4 regions of the Bacillus sp. DTU_2020_1000418_1_SI_GHA_SEK_038 genome follow, and region 2 is predicted to be linked to each of the others. Evidence: riboswitches for the same ligand, from Rfam matches in the RefSeq annotation. Region 2 holds a riboswitch; each other region holds the start of a gene.

The links. Region 2 has a riboswitch for S-adenosylmethionine ahead of RRV45_RS18550 (methionine ABC transporter ATP-binding protein). Riboswitches for the same ligand answer to the same signal wherever they lie in the genome.
Region 1: another riboswitch for S-adenosylmethionine. It lies ahead of RRV45_RS20275 (OsmC family protein); the one in region 2 lies ahead of RRV45_RS18550 (methionine ABC transporter ATP-binding protein).
Region 3: another riboswitch for S-adenosylmethionine. It lies ahead of mtnK (S-methyl-5-thioribose kinase); the one in region 2 lies ahead of RRV45_RS18550 (methionine ABC transporter ATP-binding protein).
Region 4: another riboswitch for S-adenosylmethionine. It lies ahead of RRV45_RS11360 (methionine biosynthesis PLP-dependent protein); the one in region 2 lies ahead of RRV45_RS18550 (methionine ABC transporter ATP-binding protein).

The regions. Positions count from the first base shown of each region.
Region 1 covers NZ_CP135435.1:4,081,962-4,085,175, reverse strand. Annotated here, with positions in the region: gene RRV45_RS20280 (nucleoside hydrolase) at 1-640, shown strand, start outside; gene RRV45_RS20275 (OsmC family protein) at 1,572-2,024, opposite strand; SAM riboswitch class I at 2,148-2,286, opposite strand; gene RRV45_RS20270 (DUF7713 domain-containing protein) at 3,139-3,214, shown strand, end outside.
Region 2 covers NZ_CP135435.1:3,708,652-3,711,865, reverse strand. Annotated here, with positions in the region: gene RRV45_RS18555 (O-acetylhomoserine aminocarboxypropyltransferase/cysteine synthase family protein) at 114-1,430, shown strand; SAM riboswitch class I at 1,575-1,680, shown strand; gene RRV45_RS18550 (methionine ABC transporter ATP-binding protein) at 1,807-2,838, shown strand; gene RRV45_RS18545 (methionine ABC transporter permease) at 2,831-3,214, shown strand, end outside.
Region 3 covers NZ_CP135435.1:356,736-359,949, reverse strand. Annotated here, with positions in the region: gene mtnA (S-methyl-5-thioribose-1-phosphate isomerase) at 1-797, opposite strand, end outside; gene mtnK (S-methyl-5-thioribose kinase) at 794-1,984, opposite strand; SAM riboswitch class I at 2,064-2,215, opposite strand; SAM riboswitch class I at 2,420-2,525, shown strand; gene mtnW (2,3-diketo-5-methylthiopentyl-1-phosphate enolase) at 2,612-3,214, shown strand, end outside.
Region 4 covers NZ_CP135435.1:2,288,968-2,292,181, forward strand. Annotated here, with positions in the region: gene RRV45_RS11355 (2-oxoglutarate dehydrogenase E1 component) at 1-989, opposite strand, end outside; SAM riboswitch class I at 1,391-1,510, shown strand; gene RRV45_RS11360 (methionine biosynthesis PLP-dependent protein) at 1,589-2,701, shown strand; gene metC (cystathionine beta-lyase) at 2,698-3,214, shown strand, end outside.

The DNA of each region.
Region 1 (3,214 bases), 370 kb from region 2:
GAACGAACCGACGACTCAAGCGATGAGTCAATTTGCCCCGGATTTTATGATCGAACAGGTGAAAAATCGCCCGCATGAAATAACGATCATTGCTGTGGGACCACTGACAAATCTTGCTTTAGCGATCCAAAAAGCACCGGAAATCATCCCGCTCGTTAAAGAGGTCGTTGTGATGGGTGGGGCTGTAAAAGTACCAGGGAATGTAAATGCGTATGCTGAAGCGAATATCATCGCAGACCCTGAAGCAGCTGACTATGTTTTCTCATCTGGTTTAAACGTGACTCTTGTAGGATTAGATGTAACCTTGCAAACATTATTGCCACTATCAAGGGTGAATGAATGGCGTGAGACTGGAAAAGAAACGGCTCATTTTTTTGCGGATATGACTGAGTTTTATATCGGATATTATGAGAAATATTATCCAGGGATCGCCGGTTGTGGTCTTCATGATCCACTTGCCGTGGGAGTTGCCATTGATCCAAGCTTTGTAAAGACGGAAACGATGAATGTAAAGGTTGTTTTAGAAGGAGAAGAGGTAGGGAGAACCATCGGTCATCCTGAAGGTGAACCTAAGATTCGCGTCTGTACAGAAGTAGAAGCCGATCGATTTTTGGAACATTTTCTAAGTAGAGTTGTATGATTTAAGTTGAATTCTTCCACATACCAACACTAGATCCCCCAGAAAAGCGGACTGATTCGCTTTTCTGGGGGGTTCTTTTTTTCGTTAACCGAATGGTCACAGTGATACTGGGAAGATATTCAACAATCGTTAGATAGACCTTTGCTATTATCTATACCTAGAGGGTCTAATTAATCGTTTGATTAAACAGTCCCAATCCCTTGTCCTGCCTGGCTTTGAGTGGATTTAATTAAACGTTTGATTAATATGTAATTGCCTAATTTTAATAATTAGTATGATACAAACATAGTGAGATCCTGTGCGATCAATGCAAGAGGACCTTTAAACAAACGTTTGATTGAACAGTCCCAATCCCTTGTCCTGCCTGGCTTTGAGGGGATTTAATTAAACGTTTGATTAATATGTATGTTCGTATTTATATATCAATTTAAAGCAATGGCCAAATTTTAATAATTATTATGATACAAACTTAGTGAGATCCTGTCACGGTGCAAGATGGCCTTTAAACAAACGTTTGATTGAACAGTCCCAATCCCTTGTCCTGTATGGCTTTGAGTGGATTTAATTAAACGTTTGATTAATATGTATGTTCGTATTTATATATCAATTTAAAGCAATGGCCAAATTTTAATAATTATTATGATACAAACTTAGTGAGATCCTGTCACGGTGCAAGCTGGCCTTTAAACAAACGTTTGATTGAACAGTCTCAATCCCTTGTCCTGTCTGGATTTAAGGGGATTTAATTAAACGTTTGATTAATAGAGACCTGAAAAGTATTAGCGGAATAAAGGATCATTTCGTCGCAGTGACGCCCGGGAAAATCCTGTTTCACATTAGTCGTATATTAAAAGAGACACACAAGAATTTAATTTTCCTGTGTGTCTCTTATTAGTTTATATATTCGTATTTTTATCTTTGCGGCCGTATTTTATTTAACAGGCTGATGAACAACCATTTTTGAAGAAACAAGATTCACAGGATTGGCAATCGTGTCGCCGACAGGACAATGATCTTCAACGAATGCTTTAAATGCTTCGACTTTATCTTCTGGGGCATCCGTTTCGATATGAAACGTATACAGTATGGATAAGAATCCTGGTCTTACATCAGATTTGTTAAAAAACCCGTCTAGGTCAATATCTCCTTCTAATTCAACCCAAAACTTTTTAAGATCGATATTGAATTGCTTCGCATATGTTCTCGCTACGATTGACTGGCACGCACCTAAAGCGGACAGAAGTAGTTCCACCGGATTCATTCCTTTATCAGTTCCTCCTAAGGTTGCTGGCTCATCCACAATCACTTTATGCCCTCTCGATTCTGTTTCCACTAATACGTTTTCTTTTAAAACTGTTTTTGCTTTAAATGTTGAAATGGCCATCTTTTTCTCTCCCTTTCCAATTTGGATTTCATTTACTTGCTTTACAGCTTTGGAAAAACGACAACTCTTCTTTACGATAATAGAAGGGTGCATTACGAAACGTGAAGCCATTTTGCCAACACCTTCTTATCTTCGGAATGAGCAGCCACTCTTCTGAATTTGGCACCAGGGTTCTTCGCAATCTGAGTGATGTCTGACCTCGCTTTAAAACCTGGATGCCGAGAGTTCGCGGGGGTAGTCTCACCCTCTATCTGGATAAAAAGAGTTTAATTCGTAGTATAACAATAGGAATTATTGTATTTATATTATCACAAAATTCAATTAAGTCAAATTATTTTTTGTGAAATTAGTACCGATCCGCGTTGATAAAGGGTTTGGAAAAAAGTCTATTAGGATATTAATTGTAATCAAGCACAATAATCTAGATGCGCCTATTCACTTTATTCCAGGAGGAAATCCTGTATTTTTTTACCACGTTCAGGGATGTAATTTTTGGAAGTGAGATCATGAAAAGTTCACTTATATAAGCAATGTAGAGAGATTTAGGTGCCACCTGTGGGAATTGGCTGACAAACCAGTCAATTTGGCTGACAACTACCTGGAATTGGCTGACAAATTCAAAATCTGGCTGACAAACTGCCCAATTTGGCTGATAAACCTTCAGCCTCTCTGTCAAAGTGAAGTTTTTATCTAACAATATGTCGTTTAAGTGGCCTAAACAGGCTTAGGTACAACTTAGATTACAGAACTGATAGATTAGAGTACCTTTTTCTGTGTGATTTTGTATTTTCTGAAGGGGAGATGAATCTTCGAAGGATAATGTGCAATAAAGCCAATCTTAAGCTTAATTTGTTGTATGAATAAATTGAAGGTTTTACTATGTGGTAATAAAGAACGCGGAGCAAATGATCGGATTTAGCTAATTTTTTGAATTGAAAATGATAATATCAATCTAGCAACTACAAAAACCGGATGGACGGTTGACGCTCCCTGTAAGAAAAGGGGTGTTTGATAGGCTGGCGTACAAAGCAATGAACATGCTATTGCAATTTTGCATTTTTCTAATCCAATTGTCATTATGATAAAATAGAAGAAAAACTAAATAGGTGAGCATATGGACAAGTGTGAGCGCTGCGGAACGAATGAAGTAAAAATCATATTGAAAGACGGGGCAACTAGTAAGCGATTAT
Region 2 (3,214 bases):
TGATATCAACCCTCTTCTTGCGAAGAGGGTTTTTTAAATTCTTCTTTTAAGCAAAAGGAATCAGCAAATCAAAAAAATGCAAACTATTGCAGATTAAAAAGGAGAGAAGAAACATGTCAGAAAAACAAAAAAACTATCGATTTGAAACATTAGGTGTACATGGGGGATTACAGCCGGATCCTGTAACAGGAGCAAGAGCTGTGCCAATTTACCAAAACAATGCTTACCAATTTAAAGACACGGAACATGCAGCTAATTTATTTGGCTTGAAGGAATCTGGGTACATTTATACTCGTATTCACAACCCAACTACTACAGTCTTTGAAGAAAGAGTTGCCCTGTTAGAAGGGGGAGTTGGTGCCTTAGCGGTTGCTAGCGGAATGGCCGCCATTACACTAGCGATTCTGAATATTGCTGAATCTGGGGATGAAATTGTTTCAGCCTCTAACCTATACGGGGGAACTTATAATCTGTTTGCTGTGACATTGCCGAAATACGGCATTAAAGTGAAATTTGTAGATCCCGAAGATCCTGAAAACTTCCGAAATGCCATTACGGAAAAAACGAAGGCTGTCTTTGCTGAAACGATTGGAAACCCAAGCTTAAAGGTGTTAGATATCGAAAAGGTAGCGGAAATCTCACATGAGAATGGGGTTCCACTAATTATTGATAATACATTCGCGACTCCATATTTATGCAGACCGATAGAATACGGAGCAGATATTGTCGTCCACTCCGCTACAAAATGGCTGCTGGGAAATGGAACAACAACTGGAGGAATCATTGTAGACGGCGGAAAGTTCGATTGGAATTCTCCTAAGTTCCCTGGATTCACTCAGCCAGACCCAAGCTACAATAACCTTGTGTATAGTGAGGCATTAGGTGCGGTTGCCTATATTATTAAAGCTAGAGTTCAACTTCTTAGAGACTTTGGTCCTGCATTAAGCCCGCAAAATGCCTTCCAATTTACACTTGGACTTGAAACACTTCATGTGCGGATGAAGGAGCATATTGCCAATACTAAGAAAGTAGTAGAGTACTTAGAAGCTCATCCAGCTATTAATTGGGTCCTGTATCCTGGAAGTGACAATCATCCGGATAAAGTATTAGCGGATAAGTATTTGCCGAAGGGCGCAGGTTCTGTAGTCGTATTTGGAATCGAAGGCGGAAGAGAAGCAGGAGCGGCTTTCATTAATAATCTTGAGCTGTGGGCACATGTTGCAAACGTTGGCGATGCGAAAAGCTTAGTTATTCACCCGGCAAGTACAACGCATCAGCAGCTTGATACAGAAGGGCTGAAGGCTGCAGGTGTTCCTGAGGATCTAGTTCGTCTATCAATCGGAATTGAAAATGCTGAGGACCTTATTGAAGATTTAGAGCAAGCAATTGAGGCAGCAACAGGGATTGCCTCGCTATTAGTAAAAGAATAATTAATTAAGGTTTTTTCATGAGTAAAAAGATATATAATTCCAAATTTTTACCGTTGACGCTATCTTTATCCCATGATACGATATCAATCGTGAATATAAGAATGCTTAATTAAAGTAAAGTGTTAATTGAATATAGATGTAATGCTCTTATCAAGAGAGGTGGAGGGATGTGCCCGATGAAACCCGGCAACCGTCATTTTATGAAATGGTGCCAATTCACACAAAGCAGATTTGCTTTGGAAGATGAGGGGAAGGATAAATTCATTATGCCTTTCTGCTCATAACAGAAAGGCATTTTTCTTTTTTATAGCATTACTATTTCTCTTTATTCATCTATTATGATATTGTAAATGGGATTTAGAGAGGGTGAGCAATTATGATCTCAATCAAAAATGTACAAAAGATATATGCTTCTAAGCAGGGTCAAGTCACCGCAGTAGACAACGTTAATTTAGAAGTTAACGAGGGAGAAATCTTTGGTGTTATTGGCTATAGCGGTGCTGGGAAAAGTACATTAATCCGCATGCTAAATGGACTTGAAATACCATCAAGCGGAAATGTTGTTGTAGCTAATAATGAAGTTTCACATATAAAAGGCAAGAACTTAAGGAAAGCTAGACAGGATATCAGTATGATATTCCAGCATTTCAACCTGCTTTGGTCTAGAACTGTTCGGCAAAATATTGCATTTCCACTTGAAATTGCGGGTGTTGCCAAAGAGGAACGATTAAAACGTGTGGATGAACTCATTAAGCTTGTTGGTCTCGATGGAAGAGAGGATGCTTATCCCTCTCAGCTGAGCGGAGGGCAAAAACAGCGTGTCGGAATTGCCAGAGCATTGGCAAACAACCCGAAAGTGTTGTTATGTGACGAAGCCACATCTGCATTAGATCCAGAAACAACTAATTCCATCCTAGAATTATTAGTGGATATTAATGAGCGTCTAGGTTTAACGATTGTGCTCATCACACATGAAATGCAGGTTATCCGTAAAATCTGTCATCGCGTGGCTGTAATGGAAGAGGGAAGAATTGTCGAGCTGGGACCAGTTATCGATGTGTTCAAAAATCCGCAGCAGCAAATTACAAAGCGCTTCGTTCATCAAATAACAGAGTCTGATCCAGATGAAACGAAGGAAACGATTGAACAAATTACTCAATTATATCCACACGGGCAAATTGTCCAATTAAGCTTTGTTGGTAAGTCCGTTGAGCAGCCGTTAATAACGAATCTAATTCGTGATTTTAATATAACCGTTAATATTCTTCACGGGAAAATATCACAAACGCAAAACGGTTCTTATGGAACACTTTTTATCCATTTAGATGGGGAGAAGCCTGAAATTTTAAAAGCAATTGATTTCATCAAGGCCAAGCAGGTCGGGGTGGAGGTGATTTCGAATGCTTAGTGAATGGTTTCCGAATGTTAAATGGGATAAGATGTGGGAAGCAACTGTAGAAACATTATATATGACGAGCATTTCGGTCATTGCTACTTTCATTCTTGGCATTATTCTAGGTCTATTACTTTTTCTAACTTCGAAGGGCAATATTTGGGAGAATAATTTTATTAATAAAATTATCAGTGCTATTGTTAACATTTTTAGATCCATTCCCTTCCTAATCTTAATTGTGCTATTAATTCCATTTACTATTTTCTTAATTGGGTCGATGATAGGTGAAAATGCGGCACTACCTGCACTAATCATTGGGGCAGCGCCATTTTATGCAAGAATGGTAGAAATTGGGTTAAGGGAAATTGATAAAGGTGTTATTGAAGCAGCC
Region 3 (3,214 bases), 1.1 Mb from region 2:
ACATAAAATGGGATATTGAAATGTTTAGCTAAAATCGCCAAGCCCAGGGTACCAATTTTATTTGCCGTGTCCCCATTAGCAGCAATTCGGTCAGCCCCGACAATAATTGCTTCTATTCCCTTTGAGTAAATCGTATGGGCGGCCATGCTGTCCGTGATCAAAGTGACATCGACACCTGATTGCTGCAGCTCCCAAACGGTAAGCCTTGAGCCTTGGAATACTGGACGCGTTTCACATGCATACACATGAAACTGTTTTTCTCGTTCAATGCCAAGATGGAAAGGCGCAAGTGCTGTCCCGTATTTAGCCGTAGCAATGGACCCTGCATTGCATATTGTCATCACATTTGTAAATCCTTTTAGCAGTGACAGGGCATGCTCGCCAATTTGTCTGCACGTTTCTTCATCTTCTACATGGATCTTTATGGCTTCTTCAAGAATGACCGTTTTTGCTTCATTAACGCTTTTCGCTTCCTCCGCCACTGCTGCAATTCTTTCAAGCGCCCAGAATAAATTGACTGCTGTTGGCCTGGAACTTGCTAGATAACGAAAATCCTTTTGAAGATGTTCGTGGAATTCCTTTAATTGTATCGTTTCATATTGCTGCGCCGCGATCGCAAGTCCATATGCAGCAGTTATCCCAATTGCAGGCGCTCCACGGACTTTTAATGTGACAATAGCATTGAATATCTCCTCAATCGTATCAAGCTGAAGATACTCAATTTGATGAGGGAGCTTTTGCTGATCAAGAATAATCAGATGTCCATTTTTCCATTCAATTGATGTTGGAACCTTCATGCCTTTCTCTCTCCTAACAGTGAAATAGCTTCTCTTACTGAATTTAACACGTGGCGATTTAAGATTAATGTTTCGCCTAATGCAAGTGCCTGTCTCTTAGCTGCAATTCTTTTCTCATGATCCTCAATACCGTCTAAATCCTTCACATGAGCAAGACCAATCGTTCTTCTAATTAACTCACAGCCAGTAAACCCAAGCGTGTCAGAAAAGATTTTCTGTAAAATGTATTCTTTATAGCCTTCGACCTTTGTATAGACTTCGAGATTTGACTCTTCCCATAATTCAGTAAATACTGAGCAAAAAACGTCCCAGGTATTCTCGATATGCTCAAAAATAACAGATCGATTCGCTTCCTCTCTTGAAATTCCATGAAGAAATAGATTTCCGATAAATAATCCAACATCAAATCCAATCGGGCCATAAAAAGCAAATTCGGGATCAATTACTTTCGTTTCTGTGCTGCTTGCAAATATACTGCCTGTATGTAGATCCCCATGTAATAACGCTTCTGCTTCAGTTAAAAAACTTATCTTTAACTTAGCCGCTTCAAGCTTCAAAAGGCTATTATTCCAAATGGCCTCTACATCCTCACGCAATTCCGGTTCGAAATCATTGGTCTCATGGTCGAAGAATGGATCGGTAAAAATGAGATCTTCTGTAATCTTGCAAAGCTCTGGATTTGAAAATTCGACTGCTAAACGTTTTTTCTCAAATGGATGCAAAGCAAAATCCGATGTTGAAAATAGTGTTCTTGCTAAATATTCACCAATATCGCTTGATAGCTTTGGATAAGATTCCCCTTTAATAAGTCCCTCACGAGCAATCGTTAAGTGCGACAAATCTTCCATAACCGTAATGGCAAGGTCTTCATTTGCATGATAAACCTCCGGAACAAGCTGGGGAACAAACTCACCATGCTTTTTCAGCGCATTCGTTTCGATCGTTGCCCGCTTTAATGTGAGCGGCCAGCTTTCCCCCACTACCTTTGCATAAGGGAGAGCTTGCTTGATAATAACGCCTTTTTCATTTATTGAGTCAGTTATATGGAATACATAATTCAGATTGCCATCACCAATTTCGCGACAGTTCAATACTGAACCTTCAGAAAATAGATTTAGCTCTTTCGCAAGCTTCACCGCTGTCTCATCAGTCAACGGCTCATACTGTTTCTTTTCTAAAATTGTCATCTTTTCTCACCCTATCTATGAAAATAATAAAAAGCCTCTTTCTCATCACGAAAGAGGCTTACGAATACAAATTCTCTGCCTCTCATCTCTCAGAAAGTTTCCTTTCCGTTGGAATTAGCACCGTGCCTTGCGGGAAAATCCCGGCGCTAATAGCGCCCCGTTTCACAACGGTATTACGGTCGGTTGCTGGGCTTCATCGGGCCAAATCCCTCTGCCTGCTCATGATAAGAGTATTTAACATATTCACGTTAGTTTGCTTGAAATGAATGTTAGCACCTGTTTTTGAAAGTGTCAACACTTTTTTCTGAATTGTTTTTTCACTTTACAACACTCCTAATAGAAAAAATAATCACACAAACTGTATTGACAGAATTTTTAAGCGGTGCAATAATAAAAGGCAGTTACTTTTGAATCGTAAATTAATTGAATATATTTTTCTTATTAAGAGCAGGTGGAGGGACGAGCCCTATGAAACCCGGCAACCGATCAAATGATTTGACACGGTGCTAATTCTTGCAGCTTTCATGCTGAGAAATAAGAAGATGTTTGTCTATTGACCTCTTCTTATTTGAAGAGGTTTTATTTATTTTATAGAGAATTTTAATTTTACAAGGAGGATGAACCAACATGAGTGAAATCATCGCTACCTATCAGCTATTTGGCAAGCCAGGATCCTTTGAGAAAAAAGCGGAGGGGATCGCACTTGGCTTAACGATCGGTTCATGGACAGATTTGCCGCTGCTTGAGCAGGAGCAGTTGAAGAAACATAAAGGACGCGTCATCTCTGTCGAGGAATTCTCGGACACGCGCCACCCTGTTAAACAAAATGATATTTTAAGCAAAGTAAAAATTGCTTATCCAAGTGCGAATTTTTCAGCTGATCTACCAGCTATTTTAACAACGGTGTTCGGGAAGCTTTCCTTAGACGGTGAGGTCAAATTACTTGATTTAGAGTTTAGCTCGGAACTATTAAGCAGCTTTCCTGGCCCACGGTTCGGAATTGAAGGCATTCGGAAAACTTTAAATGTTTATGATCGACCACTGACTATGAGCATTTTCAAGGGAGTTATTGGAAGAGACATCGATTATTTGACCGCTCAATTGAGGGAACAGGCTCTTGGCGGAGTGGATCTTGTGAAGGATGATGAAATCCTTTTTGATAATCCGTTAACACCTTTCGAGCAACGTATTTTAAGAAGTAAAGATGTTTTGCGGCAGGTCTATGAGGAA
Region 4 (3,214 bases), 1.4 Mb from region 2:
GCACCGACAAATTCTAAATGGCTCGGATTATTTGCAAGAGTTAACCTCGCGATAGTTGTATTTTCATCTTTTATTTGCTTGTCCAATCCAAGGTGATACTTTACATCCCCTGTCCAGCCATAGCTTATGCCAATGGAGCCTTCAGATGGAACAAGCTCTTTATTAGGAGCGTGCTGGAATTCTGCGAATATCATTTCATACGGCTTTCCCAGAACATGTGCAAGCACATTAAGGCGTCCACGGTGTGCCATCCCAATATTTATTGTTTTAGTACCATTTGAGACTGATTCGGAAACAATTTCATCCAATAAAGGAACCATCGAATCAAGTCCTTCAATGGAAAATCGTTTTTGACCTACAAATGTTCGGTGAAGGTACTTTTCAAATTCCTCTACTTCTGTAAGTCTTCTTAGGATTTTCGTCTTTTCTTCTGCTTTTAAGTTTAGATTTAATTCATTTGATTCTACTTTTTTCCTGAGCCATTCCTTCTCATTCTCATCATCTACATGATGAAATTCGAAAGCGATGGTGCCCATATACACACTTTTCAAATATTCAATCGCATCATGTCCGTTTCTTAGTGGAACCTTTGCTTCTGTACAAATAAGATTAGCTGGGATTGCCTTTAGGTCTTCTTCAGTTAAACCATATCGAGAAAGTTCAAAGAGCTTTCTTTCTGGTTCATGATTTTTTAATGGATAAATATCAGCTGCACGATGCCCGTAAAATCTAATATTATCCGCAAGACGAATAGCAGCTAAAGTTTTCTCTAATACATTAGAGTTTGTAAATGTTACATTTGCTTCTGACTTAGGGAAATCTTTAATTTCAGTAACAGGTGATCCCGTCTCATCAAAATAGGCTCTCATTTCTGGATCAATGGAGTTAGGATCTTGCAAATAGTTTTCGTATAACTCAATGACATAGCCAAGGTTTGGACCATAAAATCCTTGATTAAAAGGTCTCTCACCATTCAATGGCTTTTTCATGTAAAAAAACCTCCACCACTATATTTGAAAAGTTCTATGTCCATTATTCTTTCCCTAAAAAACGATTAAATGAGTAAATTGGTAATTGGCAATACTTAATTGAGAATTACAAGAATAATAATATTTTTAGGGTACAAATAATTTCCAAAGCCATTTTAACACGTAAAAGTTTGTTATTCAAAGGTTTTAAACATGGATATAGTAGAAAATATTTGTTTTAAAAAAACCTATTTTAGTAAAGTAATCCATAAACGATTCTTTAGCTTGATATAATAATAAAGACAACGCTTACACAAATGCTAACTATGTGTCATCTCAATATGGATAAACAAATTATTATTTAAAGAGGATTGACTTTTCTGAATGTTAACGTGTAATATTAATAGAAAATTGAAAATGATTTCTTATCAAGAGAGGTCGAGGGTAAGGCCCGAAGACGCCTCAGCAACCATCAATCGCTAAAAATAGATTGAAAAGGTGCTAATTCCTGCAAGTTTTTATTAAAACTTGAAAGATAAGAAGAGTGACTATGTAAACAATGAAAAGTCTTCTTCTTAAGAAGGCTTTTTATTTTTTTTCAATAAAAAGGAGTGCTGACAATGTATAAGACAGATACGATTCTTGCGCAAATTGGAAACCGAAGTGAAACAGTTACTGGGACTGTTAACCCGCCCATTTATCTCTCAACGGCCTATCGGCATGACGGAATTGGCCAGTCTACTGGATTTGATTATATTCGAACAGGAAATCCAACACGAACAATATTGGAAAAGGCAATTGCTGAGCTTGAGGAAGGAGATCAAGGCTATGCATGCAGTTCAGGTATGGGTGCAATCCTTACCGTCCTCTCCCTGTTCCAATCAGGCGATGAATTAATCGTTTCAAAGGATCTATATGGCGGTACATATCGTTTATTCGAGCAAGGTTATAAGAAATGGGGCTTGAATTGTAAATATACTAAGGACTTTTCAGCTGAAAGTCTGGAAAAGGAAATCACAGCAAATACAAAGGCTATTTTCATTGAAACCCCTACAAATCCATTAATGGAGGAAACTGATATTAGAGTAGTGGCTGAGTTTGCGAAAAAGCATCAGCTTTTACTGCTTGTTGATAACACATTTTATACCCCTGTTTTACAGCAGCCAATAAAGCTTGGTGCTGATATCGTCATCCACAGTGCCACGAAGTATTTAGGCGGACATAATGATGTGTTAGCCGGATTAATTGTTGCGAAAGGAAAAGAGTTATGTGAATTATTAGCCATGCACCACAATGCAGCAGGTGCGGTACTAAGCCCATTTGATTCATGGCTTCTCATACGCGGAATGAAAACACTTGCGCTGCGGATGGAGCGTCACGAAAAGAATGCTCAGGAAATTGTCCGTTATTTATCTGAACATGATGTTGTAACCGATGTGCTCTATCCTGGCCGAGGAGGGATGGTTTCATTTCGAATTAAGGACGAATCTTATGTAAATCCGTTTTTACAAAGTCTTTCCTTAATATCCTTTGCGGAAAGCCTTGGGGGTGCGGAAAGCTTTATCACCTACCCTGCAACCCAAACTCATGCAGATATCCCTGAACAAATTCGAATTGAAACCGGAGTCTGTAACCGTTTATTGCGTTTTTCCGTAGGCATCGAAAATGCTGAAGATATTATCCAGGATTTAGAATTGGCATTCGCTAAAGTTATGGAGGGTGTTGCACTATGAGTAACGAGGTTAGCTATCATTTTGAAACAAAGCTTTTGCATAATAATCATAAATATGATCCAGTAACTGGTGCGGTGAGTGTACCTATTAACCATGCCTCTACCTTTCACCAATCTGACTTTGATACATTTGGAAAATATGATTATGGAAGAAGTCTGAATCCAACTCGTGAAGCACTTGAAACAGTTATTGCGGATCTTGAGGAAGGAACGCATGGCTTTGCGTTTTCTTCCGGAATGGCTGCAATCTCAACTGCATTTTTACTCCTCTCACAAGATGATCACGTTTTAATAACGGAGGATGTTTATGGTGGTACCTATCGTTTCGTTACACAAGTACTTACCCGATTAGGCATTGAACATACATTTGTTGATATGACTGACTTAGGTGCAGTTCAAAAAGCTATTCAGCCTAATACGAAGGTGTTTTACGTGGAAACTCCTTCCAACCCACTATTAAAGGTGACTGATATAAAAGCGATAACTACACTCGCAAAAAAGCACGGAGCTTTAA